2 linked regions of the Ammoniphilus sp. CFH 90114 genome follow. Each later gene encodes a partner of the first gene's protein in a complex. Links are inferred from orthologs where the notes say so. Each region holds a gene or a part of one and is shown on either strand. Other genes may lie near its edges.

Evidence for each region.
Region 2: the proteins of EIZ39_RS23625 (region 1) and hfq are in contact, whole or in part, in a crystal structure (PDB 3VU3), measured with the Escherichia coli proteins. The link is inferred for Ammoniphilus sp. CFH 90114 from one-to-one orthologs.

Annotation. Positions count from the first base shown.
Region 1 is NZ_SDLI01000018.1:17,801-25,248, forward strand. What follows is about bases 1,761-4,676. They hold EIZ39_RS23625 (catalase), read left to right. Parts: upstream 1,761-2,357; coding sequence 2,358-3,995; downstream 3,996-4,676. Other genes in these bases: EIZ39_RS23620 (DUF3231 family protein), read left to right, coding at 1,761-2,206; EIZ39_RS23630 (FAD-dependent oxidoreductase), read right to left, coding at 4,048-4,611. Outside these bases: EIZ39_RS23615 (siderophore ABC transporter substrate-binding protein), read left to right, coding at 74-1,111; more of EIZ39_RS23620, read left to right, coding at 1,199-1,760; EIZ39_RS23635 (MarR family winged helix-turn-helix transcriptional regulator), read right to left, coding at 4,682-5,116; EIZ39_RS23640 (nitroreductase family protein), read left to right, coding at 5,292-5,927; EIZ39_RS23645 (copper amine oxidase N-terminal domain-containing protein), read left to right, coding at 6,086-7,448.
Region 2 is NZ_SDLI01000001.1:587,641-592,840, forward strand. What follows is about bases 1-2,934. They hold hfq (RNA chaperone Hfq), read left to right. Parts: upstream 1-1,317; coding sequence 1,318-1,551; downstream 1,552-2,934. Other genes in these bases: EIZ39_RS03055 (class I SAM-dependent methyltransferase), read left to right, coding at 1-317; miaA (tRNA (adenosine(37)-N6)-dimethylallyltransferase MiaA), read left to right, coding at 331-1,269; EIZ39_RS03070 (MetQ/NlpA family ABC transporter substrate-binding protein), read left to right, coding at 2,035-2,865. Also shown: EIZ39_RS03075 (methionine ABC transporter ATP-binding protein), read left to right, coding at 2,992-4,020; EIZ39_RS03080 (methionine ABC transporter permease), read left to right, coding at 4,010-4,672; EIZ39_RS03085 (pyridoxal phosphate-dependent aminotransferase), read left to right, coding at 4,706-5,200. UniProt on the Escherichia coli protein: RNA chaperone that binds small regulatory RNA (sRNAs) and mRNAs to facilitate mRNA translational regulation in response to envelope stress, environmental stress and changes in metabolite concentrations.

The DNA.
Region 1 (7,448 bases):
CTGATAACGGTTATTAATGATATTAATTATCATTAACAATAAAACAACAAATATAAAAAGGGGAGAAAGAACCATGAAAAAACTAAAGTTAGTTAGTGCAACATTAGCTGTGTTCTTATTGCTTGCCGGTTGTGGCGCTAATGAAGAAGCTACAACAGCCCAACCAAAGGAAGTTGCAGCAGAAACTAAAACTGCAGAAACCCCTGCAGCTGCAGAAGAGAGCGGTCCTGCGTATCCAATGACTGTATCTCCAACATTAGCTTCAACAAAAAATGAAGAAAAAGGTACAATCACTTTTAAAGATGTGACATTCGAAAAAATGCCAGAAAAGATTGTAGTATTTGACTATGGTTTCTTAGATACATTGGATGCACTTGGTGTTAAGGGAATTGCCGGAGTTGCTAAAGACTCCACATTACCATCTCACCTAGAAGACTATTCAGGTGATGAGTACACAAACATTGGTACTTTAAAGGGCCCATTACTTGAAGATATCGCAGCGCTTAAGCCAGATGTAATCTTTATCTCAGGTCGTCAATCTGTATTCTATGAAGAGTTTAAAGAAATTGCTCCTGTAGTATTCGTAGGAACCTCTCAAAATGATTATTGGAACACTTTCTTAGCTTCTGTAGATGTTGCAGCAAAAATGTTCGGTAAGGAAAAGGAAGCTGAAGAGTACCTAGAAAAATATGACTCCGCACTAGAAAAAATTAAGACTTTAGCTGGTAACTATGAAACATCATTAGTTGCGATGTACAACGAAGGTAAATTATCTGGTTTTGCATCGAACTCTAATTATGGTTACATTTATAATATCTATGGCTTCAAACCAGTAACAGAGGATATCGCCGCTTCTTCTCATGGTTCAAACTTCGGTTTCGAAGCACTTTTAGAATTTGATCCACAAGTGTTATTCGTAATCGACCGTACAGCAGCTGTAGGTGGCGAATCAAAGATTAAAGCTGATATGGAAAATGAAATCATTAAGAAAACACAAGCATTCCAAAACAATAAAATCGTTTACTTAGATGGTCCGCTTTGGTACTTAAGTGGTGGCGGTTTACAATCTGAGCTAGCAAAAATTGAAGAAGTTTTAGCAGAATTAAAATAGGTGGAATGGGTAAGAAGTCTGTATTAAACCTCACAAATGAGAAATACTATCCGATATCGATATGTTAGTTTTTCCAGGAGGCCTTAAATGGAAAGTGAAAGACAAGTGATGATGTCGACATCTGAATTAGCTCATTTGTGGACCACCTACATGAACGATAGCATGGCGATTTGTGTTTTAAAGCAATTTTTAGGCCATGTCAAAGATAAGGAAATAGAGGGTTTACTCCATTTCGCATTAAGCCTATCCCAAGAGCATCTTCATCATATTTCGAGCCTTTTTAATAACGAAGACATTGCAATCCCAGAAGGTTTTAGTGAGCAAAATGATGTCGACTTGTCAGCTCCACGATTATTTTCCGATACGTTTTATTTATTTTACTTACATAATATGGGCAAGATTGGTGGGAATGGCTACTCTTTGTCTTTAGCTAATAGCGCTAGAACAGATATATCTAAATTTTTTGAGGGGTGTGTTCAAGCATCCGCAGAACTTTATAACAGAACAAGGGAAACTCTCCTGTCGAAGGGCCTGTTTCTGAGACCGCCTCAAATCGTATTGCCTAAACGTGTGGAGTTTGTTGAAAAACAAGGTTTTCTTAACGGGTGGCTGGGTGATCGAAGACCCCTTAATTGTATAGAGGTTATGAATATTTTCTTTAATATTGAACGCAATGAAATTGGAAGATCATTAATCATGGGTTTTTCTCAAGTTGCCCAAACAAAGGAAGTCATTGATTTTTTTGTCAGGGGTAAACAAATTGCAAGTAAACAAATTGAAGTCTTTGGATCTTTACTTTCGGAATCTAATCTATCTGCTTCTATGACTTGGGATACGATCCCCACCGAATCCACGACACCTACATTCTCTGAAAAGCTCATGATGTTTCACGTGGCTGCTTTAACAGGGGCTTCGTTGAGTCACTATGGTACAAGTTTGGGGTCGAGTCCAAGACGTGATATCGGAATGCATTATACCCGCTTTATGCAAGAGATCGCTTTGTTTGCTGAAGATGGTGCAAACATCTTGATCAAGAATGGCTGGATGGAACAACCGCCAATGGCTACGGACCGAGAAGCTCTAACTAAAAAGTAAAAATGGTAGTTCTTTCAAAGATCGCGTGTGCGATCTTTTTTTCATATTCCATTTCCTTAGTCATGTAGGTGGTTTTGTGGCAAATATTGTATACAGGGTTTCGTGTATGGACAAGATAAGTTTCGAAGTGTTGATTTTCAGGAGGTGTCATATGGATAAACAGAATAGGAATGAAGATGGAACTTCTGTAAACGGGGTTGGAGGTTCTACAGATAACCGACTTTCGGAAGGGGAAAGTCAAGAAACCTTAACCAATAGGCAGGGGCACCCCATAACCGATAATCAAAATGTGAGAACCGTAGGAAACAGAGGACCAACAACATTAGAGAATTATGACTTTCTGGAAAAAATATCTCACTTTGATCGCGAACGAATTCCCGAGAGAGTTGTTCATGCACGTGGAGCAGGAGCCCACGGTTATTTTGAAGCGTATGGAAAAGTTGGTAATGAACCGATCTCTAAATATACAAGAGCCAAACTATTTCAGGAAGCAGGAAAGAGAACGCCTGTGTTTGTCCGTTTCTCTACTGTAGTGGGCGGGGGACACTCACCTGAAACCTTGCGCGACCCTCGCGGTTTCGCTACCAAGTTCTACACTGAAGATGGAAACTGGGATTTAGTAGGTAATAATTTAAAGATTTTCTTTATCCGTGATCCCCTTAAGTTTCCTGATATGGTTCACTCCTTCAAGCCAGACCCAGTTACGAATTTACCGGACCCAGAAAGAATGTTTGATTTCCTTTCTCAGACGCCCGAAGCCACCCATATGGTTACTTTTTTATTTTCTCCTTGGGGGATTCCCGCTAATTATAGACAGATGCAAGGTTCCGGCGTGAATACCTATAAGTGGGTAAATCAAGCGGGGGAAGCCATGCTAGTTAAATATCATTGGGAACCTATCAATCAGGGAATTAAGAACCTACTGCAACATGAAGCAAATCAGATTCAGTCAACCAACCATAATCATGCCACTCAGGATCTATATCAGGCCATTAGGGAAGACAATTACCCAGAGTGGGAGCTTTGCGTTCAGATCATGAGTGATAATGAGCATCCTGAACTAGATTTTGATCCGCTTGACCCGACAAAATTATGGGATCCTGAACAATTTCCGTTCTTGCCTGTAGGGAAGATGGTTCTGAACAAAAATCCTGAAAATTATTTTGCAGAAGTGGAACAGGTCGCCTTTGGTACAGGGGTGCTGGTTGATGGGCTAGATTTTTCCGATGACAAATTACTCCAAGGACGTACTTTTTCTTATTCAGATACGCAAAGATACCGAGTAGGGACAAATTATCTGCAATTACCTGTAAATGCACCCAAGAAGCATGTGGCGACAAACCAACGGGATGGTCAAATGGAATATCAAGTAGACATGGCACCAGGACAAAATCCACATGTCAACTATGAACCCTCCACGCTTGGCGGATTGAAGGAAGCACCGAAGAGATGGACTGAGCATGAACCTCATTACAAGGCCAAGCTTGTTCGCCAAAAGATTGATCGGACGAATGACTTTGCTCAAGCGGGGAAAACGTATCGTGCATTTGATGATGTTGAGAAAAATGAGCTTGTCTCGAATTTAGTGGATGCATTAAAAATTTGCAAACCGAATATTCAAGATAAGATGGTTGAATACTTTACGAATGCTGACCCCGAATATGGTCAGCGTGTGAAAGAAGGACTAGAGAAGGCTAAACAGGAAATAAACGATCATATGAGTACAGCAGCTGCAGATATGGCTAGCAAGAATGCGGAAAATATGGGTCATAAGTCGGACGGATATTAAAAAGACAAAATCACCAGGAGGAAAGCCCTGGTGATTTTAATTTCTTCTGTAACTACGATTTTAATACATCATGATCGACATAACGTTCGCCGTTTAATTCACTGATGACGTTGATCGCTACTCTTGCACCATCACCAGCAGTAATGATTGTGTGAACGCTAACACCAGCTACCGTACCTGCTCCCCAGATGCCTGAGACGGAGGTTTGGCCTTTGGCATCGACATCAAGAACGGTCTTGATACGCGGCTCTGTACCTTCTTTTGTCTTTATTCCTACTTTCTCGGCTAATTCCACAGCAACTCCTGTTGCGAAAATGATGTGATCTGCTTCAAAAGTTTCATTGTCCGTCTCGATCTTAAATCCATTGTCCGCCTTCGTAATGTTTTGGACGGTATCTGTTACGATTTCTGCGCCGAACTTCTTTGCTTGTTCTTTTCCGATCTCCACTAGGTCTGGTCCGGTAATCTCCATAACTCCATAGTGATTTTCTACCCATGCTCTCTTGGTCATACTTTTGTCATGATCAAGAACTAATGTCTTTTTCCCTGCTTTTGCCGCAAACAAAGCTGCACTGGCCCCCGCTGGCCCCGCACCAATAATAGCGATATCGTACATACTTCCACCCCTATTTTAAAATTTACGTTGCTATAGCAACCATTTGACGAAGAAATGCAAGGTAGGATCCTTACTGGATATTAGCACACATCTTAGAAAGGATTCTCCTAACTTCTTGAAGCTCTTCCTTTGAAATTCCCTTGCATACCTGTGAATTGAATGCTTCAGCAATTGGTATGATATGATCGCCAAGTTCCTTTCCTTCCTCTGTCAGAAAAACCCTTAATGAACGCCGATCATGTTCCCCGCTGATTCGTCGGATAAATCCCTTTTGTTCAAGGTTAAGAACCATGCGAGCAATATTTGTTTTATCTTTTTGAAGTTTATCCGCAAGTTCTTGTTGATTCATTCCGTCTTTCTCCCAGAGTAGCATGAGGATCAGATTCTGCTCAGGGGCAAGATTAAAGGGAGCTAATTTTCCCTTTACATGATTCGTCAGGGTTAGGTCTGTTTGATGAATGAAAATACTGATATAGTCATTCAAGGATAATCTCAACTGAATCACTCCAATTATTGCTATAACAACAGTTAAGGTACAAAAACATTATAAGGGAAAATATTGAAAAATTCAAATCTGTGAAACATCCTGCTGTCAAGCTGTCAGACATTTACATACCTGATCTAAGCTTACTCGAGCAAAATAGTAAAGTACTATCTTATCAAACAGGGAGGGAAGTAGAATGAGTATATCTGCAGCGGAGAGAGAGATCCATAAAGTCATGAAAGAACGGAGTAGTGTAAGAAAATATAAACGTGGAGAGAAAATCCCTCCGGAAATTTTAAAGGATATTATTGAATTAGCTGGGAGTGCACCCTCCTCATGGAACTTGCAACATTGGAAGTTTCTGATTATTGAAGATCAAGACATAAAAGACAAATTGTTACCGATAGCATATGGTCAGCAGCAAGTAAGTGATTGCTCGGCGCTCATTATTGTACTTGGCGATATTCAAGCAAATGAGAATGCCGACAGAATATATGAAGATGCGGTTAAGGTTGGATACATGACAAATGAAGCTAGACAAAAATTGGTAGAGAATATTAACGGGGCTTATCATAATGTGCATAACTTTGGATTATTTGAGGCCATACGAAATGCTTCTCTGGCGGCCATGCAGCTCATGTTGGCTGCTAAATCCTATGGCTTGGATTCTGTACCTATGGGTGGTTTTAATGCTGATGCATTACGTCAAGAACTTCGTATCCCAGATCGTTATACAATTAACATGATGATACCCATCGGATATGCAGAAGCCCCTGCTCACCAAACGCCTCGATTTCCTGTTGAGGAAATTATGATTCGCAGTTTTACTTGATCACCTATTCTATAAAGAAGACAGCTATGATGCTCGTCTTCTTTTTTATGTGCTTTTTCTTGGAAGGCTTGGCAGGCTTTCACTAATGAATATGCTATGGAATTATGATAAATTATCCTAGACTTTCTCAAGATTCATATAGATGGAGGAAAAATAGGATGAGAAAATGTAATCAATTTGTTTCCGTCCTTTCTATAGCGGCACTGTTAGCTAGTCTGGCTTGGCCAAGCATGGGACAAGCGGCAACCGCATTTAGCGTAGTTGGAGTGCAAGCGATTAATGCTAGTGTTACGAATACAGATTATAAGGACTTAGGCGATATTAAACTAAAAGTTCCAATTTCAGATTTAAACAATGATGACTTCTTCTTTTTAAGATTACCAGCCGATTTTAAATTCAATATTCCAGCAGCAGCAGATGGAATGACCGATATCTCAGGTGCTATGGTTACAAAGCCTGATGGCTCAGTCAAACCGTTAATTGAAGTAGTTGGTGGTTTAAATGATCCATGGAATGATGGGGCAGCTCAGCATCTTTCTGTGTATCAAACGAACCACAACGAGCTCAAAGTGATTGTGAAAAATGTGGCGAAGGCAGAAGGAGCAGGGACGGACGTAGATACGACTTTAAAAATGAGTCTAGGAAGTGTATACGTTCCGGGGAATGCGGATTCGGCTATTCAAGCGGTAATAGAAGGTAAAGCGGGAAGTGCCTTTAACGACCAACAGGTAATCGTAGCGAACAGAGGGACTGGATTAATCGATGTGTCAGTTGATTCCCTAAAAACGATTCCAGAAGGCGGTACCGGGACGTTAGATACGATTCGATTCAAAGAAGATATCCCTGGAGCATTAATGGCAGGAAGCTCTAGTTTGAAGCTTCGTTTGCCTTTTGGGTTTGAATGGACAGAAACGAATTATCCAGTAAGCTTTGTGGATGGGGATAGTGGAGTAGTAGGAGAAATAACGGCTAGGCGTTCATCAGATACACGAGAATTAGAAATATATGTACCAACATCTACCAAATCGGCTAGCTATTTTACAATCCATCATGCTGAGATCGGAGTACAGGATTCCTCCGTTGTGAAGTTCGGTGACATTGTAATGACAGTGAGTGGATCAAGTAAAACGAATAGTACTTCTCTTGTCATAGGCAAATATGCGCCGTATCGAGTTATCGCAAAAACCGAAAATCCAAAAGATGTGCTTGCTGGGAGATCAGGCTCAAGGGATCCTATGTATACAGAAATGGGTCAGCTGGTTGTTGAAGAGCAGGCACCGGGGTCCTTGCGTTCCGGGGGATCCATCCGAATTGAATTAACGGGAGGAGTGAAGTGGGCGGTAGATCATCAGAGCAAACTAATACAGCCTCCTCAAGTTAACGCATCTTTATCTGACCTGCAAGGCCTTGAGTTTGGTGAGTGGGAATTGTTGGGAAGTTCTGGAGATACCATCAGTGCAACGATCAAAACCACTTCGAATGGTGCAAAAGGTGCCAAATTGGTGCTTAACAAAGGGTTGC
Region 2 (5,200 bases), on another replicon or contig:
AAGCGGCAAGAAGGATTGAAGTAATAGCCAAGCATCATTTAGAGGTATTGCAGCGCTTGCCTAGCAAGAGTTTTGATGTTGTATACTTTGATCCGATGTTTCGCCAAAGTATTGCTGAATCGACCTCTCTGCAGGTACTTCGCGGCTTTGCTAACCCATCCCCTCTTGAAACGACCGCCATTCAGGAAGCCGTTCGGGTGGCCAGGCGTCGCGTAGTTCTTAAGGAGCGAAGGGATAGCCGAGAATTCGATCGCTTGGGATTTACCATGATCTACAACGAGAACAAGGAAGTCGCCTATGGCATCCTCGAGGTTTGAAGGAGAATAAGACATGAGTAATAAAGAGAAACTCCTCGTGATTGTAGGTCCGACTGCAGTGGGGAAAACGTCCTTAAGTATCGATCTGGCTAAGGCGCTAGATGGTGAGATCATCTCGGGGGATTCCATGCAGGTTTATAAGGGAATGGATATCGGAACAGCCAAGATTACAGAAGCTGAGATGGATTCGGTTCCTCATTATTTGATTGATATCCTTGAGCCGGATAAAGATTTCTCGGTTGCTGATTTTCAGCATCAGTCACGCCAGCTCATTACGGAAATCAATCTGAGGGGTAAGCTTCCTATGATCGTGGGAGGAACAGGGCTGTATATCCAGTCCGTCATCTATGAGTACAAGTTCTCAGAAGCGCAGAAGGACCTATCCTTGCGTACAGCCTTAGAAGAGTATACGGAACTCCATGGGAAGGAAGCACTCCATCAGCGCTTGCAGGCCATTGATCCAATTACAGCTAAGCGATTGCATCAAAATGATGTAAAAAGAGTTATCCGTGCCCTTGAAATCTATGAATTAACGGGTAAGCCGATGGCCGAATATCAACAGCGTTCTTCCGAATCCCCCTATCAGCTCTGTCTTCTGGGATTGACTATGGAACGCACACTTCTCTATGAGAGAATAAATATGAGAGTGGACTTGATGATTAGTCAAGGCCTTGTGGCTGAAGTTCAGAGATTGCTGGATCAAGGATATGATAGCAGTATACCTTCACTGCAAGGAATTGGTTATAAAGAGGTCATAGATTACTTACATGGTAAAACATCGCTAGATGAAGCGATTGAACGAATTAAAAAGAATAGCCGTAATTTTGCTAAGCGTCAATTGACTTGGTTTAGGTCTATGAAAGATATCAACTGGCTCGATATGACAGAACCTGGGGATAGAGCTGAGCTTGTCGAAAATATTCGAAGCTTTGTAGCAGGAAAGATTAGGTAAGATAACGAATATAACTGTTAAGATATAAATAGAGGAGGTAAACCCCCAATGGCAAATTCCATCAACATTCAGGATACGTTTCTTAACCACTTAAGAAAGGAAAATGTTCCCGTTACCATATATTTAGTGAACGGATTCCAATTGAGAGGTCTCATTCGTGCATTTGATAATTTTACAATCGTGATTGATAGCGATGGCAAGCAACAATTAGTCTATAAGCACGCCATCTCGACTTTCCTTCCACAACGTCCTGTATCTTTGATGCCTGATAATCAAGAGTAAGCCTTAAGTCGGAGTAGAACTCCGGCTTTTTTCATTTACTCAGATTGTTCAAATTATAAAGACTTCATCTTTTTTCGTTGACATAATGAGTAAAACGTAATATTCTCAATATCGTTAACTTCTTCACATTCGGCATTTTTCAACAGATCGAAAGATAATGTTGACAACAATGGAGTCGGATGGTAGAGTAAGAGTAACAATTAAATAAAACAATTCCAATCGGAATTGTTTTCTTATCCAGAGAGGTGGAGGGACTGGCCCGATGAAACCCGGCAGCGGATCTTCAAAGAGAAGATGCTGTGCCAATTCCACAGGACGAATTGTCCTGACAGATAAGAGCGTGACCGTGACTACTACACGTCAAACCTCTTCTCTGAGCGAAGAGGTTTTTTATTTGTCAAACAACCAAGGGCCCTGGTAGCTGACAGTAAAAAGGTTCGCTCTCCTTAACACGAATACACATATGAAGGGGAGTATTAGAAAATGAAAAAGTGGACAAAGGTGTTAACAACTTCTATTTTAGCAGTATCACTTCTTGCGGGGTGTGGAAGTTCTTCCGATCAGCCAAGTCAAGCTAGTGGCGGTGGAGACCAAGTTACCAAGATTAAAGTAGGGGTAACTGCTGGTCCTCACGAAGAAGTAATGGAAAAAGTAAAAGAGGTAGCAGCAAAAGATGGCCTTGAAATTGAAATTGTTGCCTTTAACGATTATGTGCAACCAAATAAGGTATTAGCAGAAGGGGAATTGGATGCTAATAGTTTCCAGCATGAGCCTTACTTGGAAAGATTCAAGGCAGATCATAACTTAGATCTTGTAAAACTAGCTAACAACATTAACTTCCCAATGGGACTTTACTCTACTAAAATTAAAGATGTCAGTGAACTAGAAGATGGGGCACAAGTAGGATTACCAAACGACCCAACGAATGGAGCAAGAGCACTTCAACTGTTTGAGGAAGCAGGCTTAATTAAGTTGAAGGAAGGGGTAGGAGTTAAAGCTACGATTCACGATATTGCTGAGAATCCTAAGAACTTGAAGTTTAAAGAACTAGAAGCTGCATTTATTCCTAAGGCTCTTGATGATCTTGCGGTAGCAGCAATCAATACGAACTTTGCGATGGAGCATGGATATGTTCCAACGAAGGATTCCATCTTTATTGAGCCTAGTGATTCTCCGTGGGTAAATCTTATTGCCGTACGTACAGCTGATAAAGATCGTCCAGAATTTCAAAAGCTTGTAAAAGCTTATCACTCTGACGAAGTTAAGAAGTTTATAGAAGAGCATTTCCAAGGATCTGTTGTACCATCCTGGTAGTTTTCCTTGTATGCAGGAAAAAAGAGGATTAGGAGATGCTTTTGAAAAGGGAAGAGAAGACCTCCAACAGGGGGTCCTTCTTTTTGTTTGGTCTATGAGCAAAGATGTTTGGAGGTTGGGTACTCAATGATTGTTATCAAAAATTTATATAAAACATATGAACAAAATGGACGCAATGTAGAGGCGGTTAAGAACGTTAGCCTAGAGATAAAGAAGGGTGAAATCTTCGGAGTTATTGGGTTTAGTGGTGCCGGAAAAAGCAGCTTGATCCGTTGTGTTAATCTCTTGGAGACGCCTAGTTCAGGATCTGTCATGGTAAATGGGGTTGAAATGACAAATCTATCTGAGCGCAACCTACGTGAGGCAAGGCGGAAAATAGGAATGATCTTTCAGCACTTTAATTTACTTTCATCTAGTACGGTGTTTGAAAATATTGCAGCCCCTCTTGAGTTAGCTAATACGCCAAAGCATATAATCGAAAAGAAAGTTAATGAATTATTAGGTTTAGTCGGATTGTCAGATAAAGGGGCTTCTTATCCATCACAATTATCAGGGGGGCAAAAGCAAAGAGTAGCGATTGCTCGAGCATTAGCTAATGATCCAGAAATCCTTCTTTGTGATGAAGCAACCTCTGCCCTAGATCCCCAGACTACTGACTCTATTTTGGATTTACTATTGGATATCAATAAGAAATTTCAAATCACAATTATGTTGATTACCCATGAAATGCATGTCATTAAGAAAATTTGTGATCATGTGGCGGTTATGGAAAATGGGCAGGTTGTAGAGCAGGGAAGTGTATTAGAGATATTTTCACAACCTAAAACCCAAACGACCAAAAACTTCATTAAAAATGTTTTTGACATTAATTTACCTCAAAATCTTCAACTTAAGTTTAAAAACGAAAGGGCAAATGGGGAAATCATCCGTGTCTCTTTTGTCGGTGAAACAACAACAGAACCTGTCTTTGCTGAACTGGCTACCCGTTTTCCGCTTCGTCCCAATATCTTGTTTGGGAATATAACACAAATTAAGGAAACCACCTTTGGAAGTCTCATCTTGAAGCTAACAGGTGAAGCGAGTGTAATTCAACAAGGAATGGAGTACTTGCAAAGTGAAGGCTTGAGTGTGGAGGTGCTGCAGGATGTTGACTAGTTTATTTGATCGAAGCGATCTATATATTCAATCCTTAATTGAAACTTGGTGGATGGTATTTTACGCTTTATCGATCTCGGCATTAATAGGACTCCCGCTTGGTGTTCTATTGGTGGTTACTCGTCCGAAGCATATTTTTGAGAATGTCATGATCTATAATGTCTTGAATGTCATAATTAATATTCTTAGATCGGTGCCTTTTGTTATTCTTATGGTTGCTATTATCCCATTTACGAAGTTTATCGTAGGGACTGCCATTGGTGTTAAAGGAGCTATCGTACCTCTTGTGGTCTATACGGCTCCCTACATTGCAAGATTAATGGAATCTGCTCTTCTCGAAGTGGACCCTGGAATTATTGAGGCTTTTAAATCTATGGGAGCAAGCAGAAGACAGATTATCTGGCGTGTGATGATCAGAGAAGCTAGACCAGCAATATCATTAGGTTTAACCATTGCGACGATCGGTTTGATCGGGGCAACCGCGATGGCAGGGGTGATTGGTGCGGGTGGTTTAGGAGACTTAGCGATTCGTTACGGTTATCAGCGATGGGAACTTGATGTTATGCTTTGGACTGTTATTCTCTTAATTATTATTGTTCAAGGGGTTCAGTCCATTGGGAACTATATTGCGAAACGTCTTCGGAAAAACTAAGGCATGGAGTAATCATGTAAGGGGAATGAAAGCATGAACATTGAATCAGCTGATATTATGAAAGGCTTGCCAACTCAATTTTTCGCTACGCTTGTCGCGAAGGTGCAAAGGGAGGCAGCGGCAGGACACGATATAATTAATCTAGGTCAAGGAAATCCAGATCTACCTACCCCTGAGCATATCGTGGAAGAGATGCAACGTGCCGTAGCTAATCCTATTCACCATAAATATCCCCCATTCCAAGGGCGCAGGGAATTGAAAGAAGCGGTTGCTCATTGGTATAAAAGTGAATTCGATGTTGAGTTGGATCCAGAACAAGAAGTGGCTATCGTTTTTGGGGGGAAAACAGGCTTAATTGAAGTATGTCAAGTCTTATTAAACCCTGGAGATATCTGCCTAGTGCCAGATCCAGGATATCCAGATTATTGGTCGGGGGTTGCTTTAACAGGGGCTCGCATGTCCTTTATGCCTCTTCGAGAAGCGAATCAATTCCTACCGGATTATTCAGCTATTCCTATTGAAGATGTA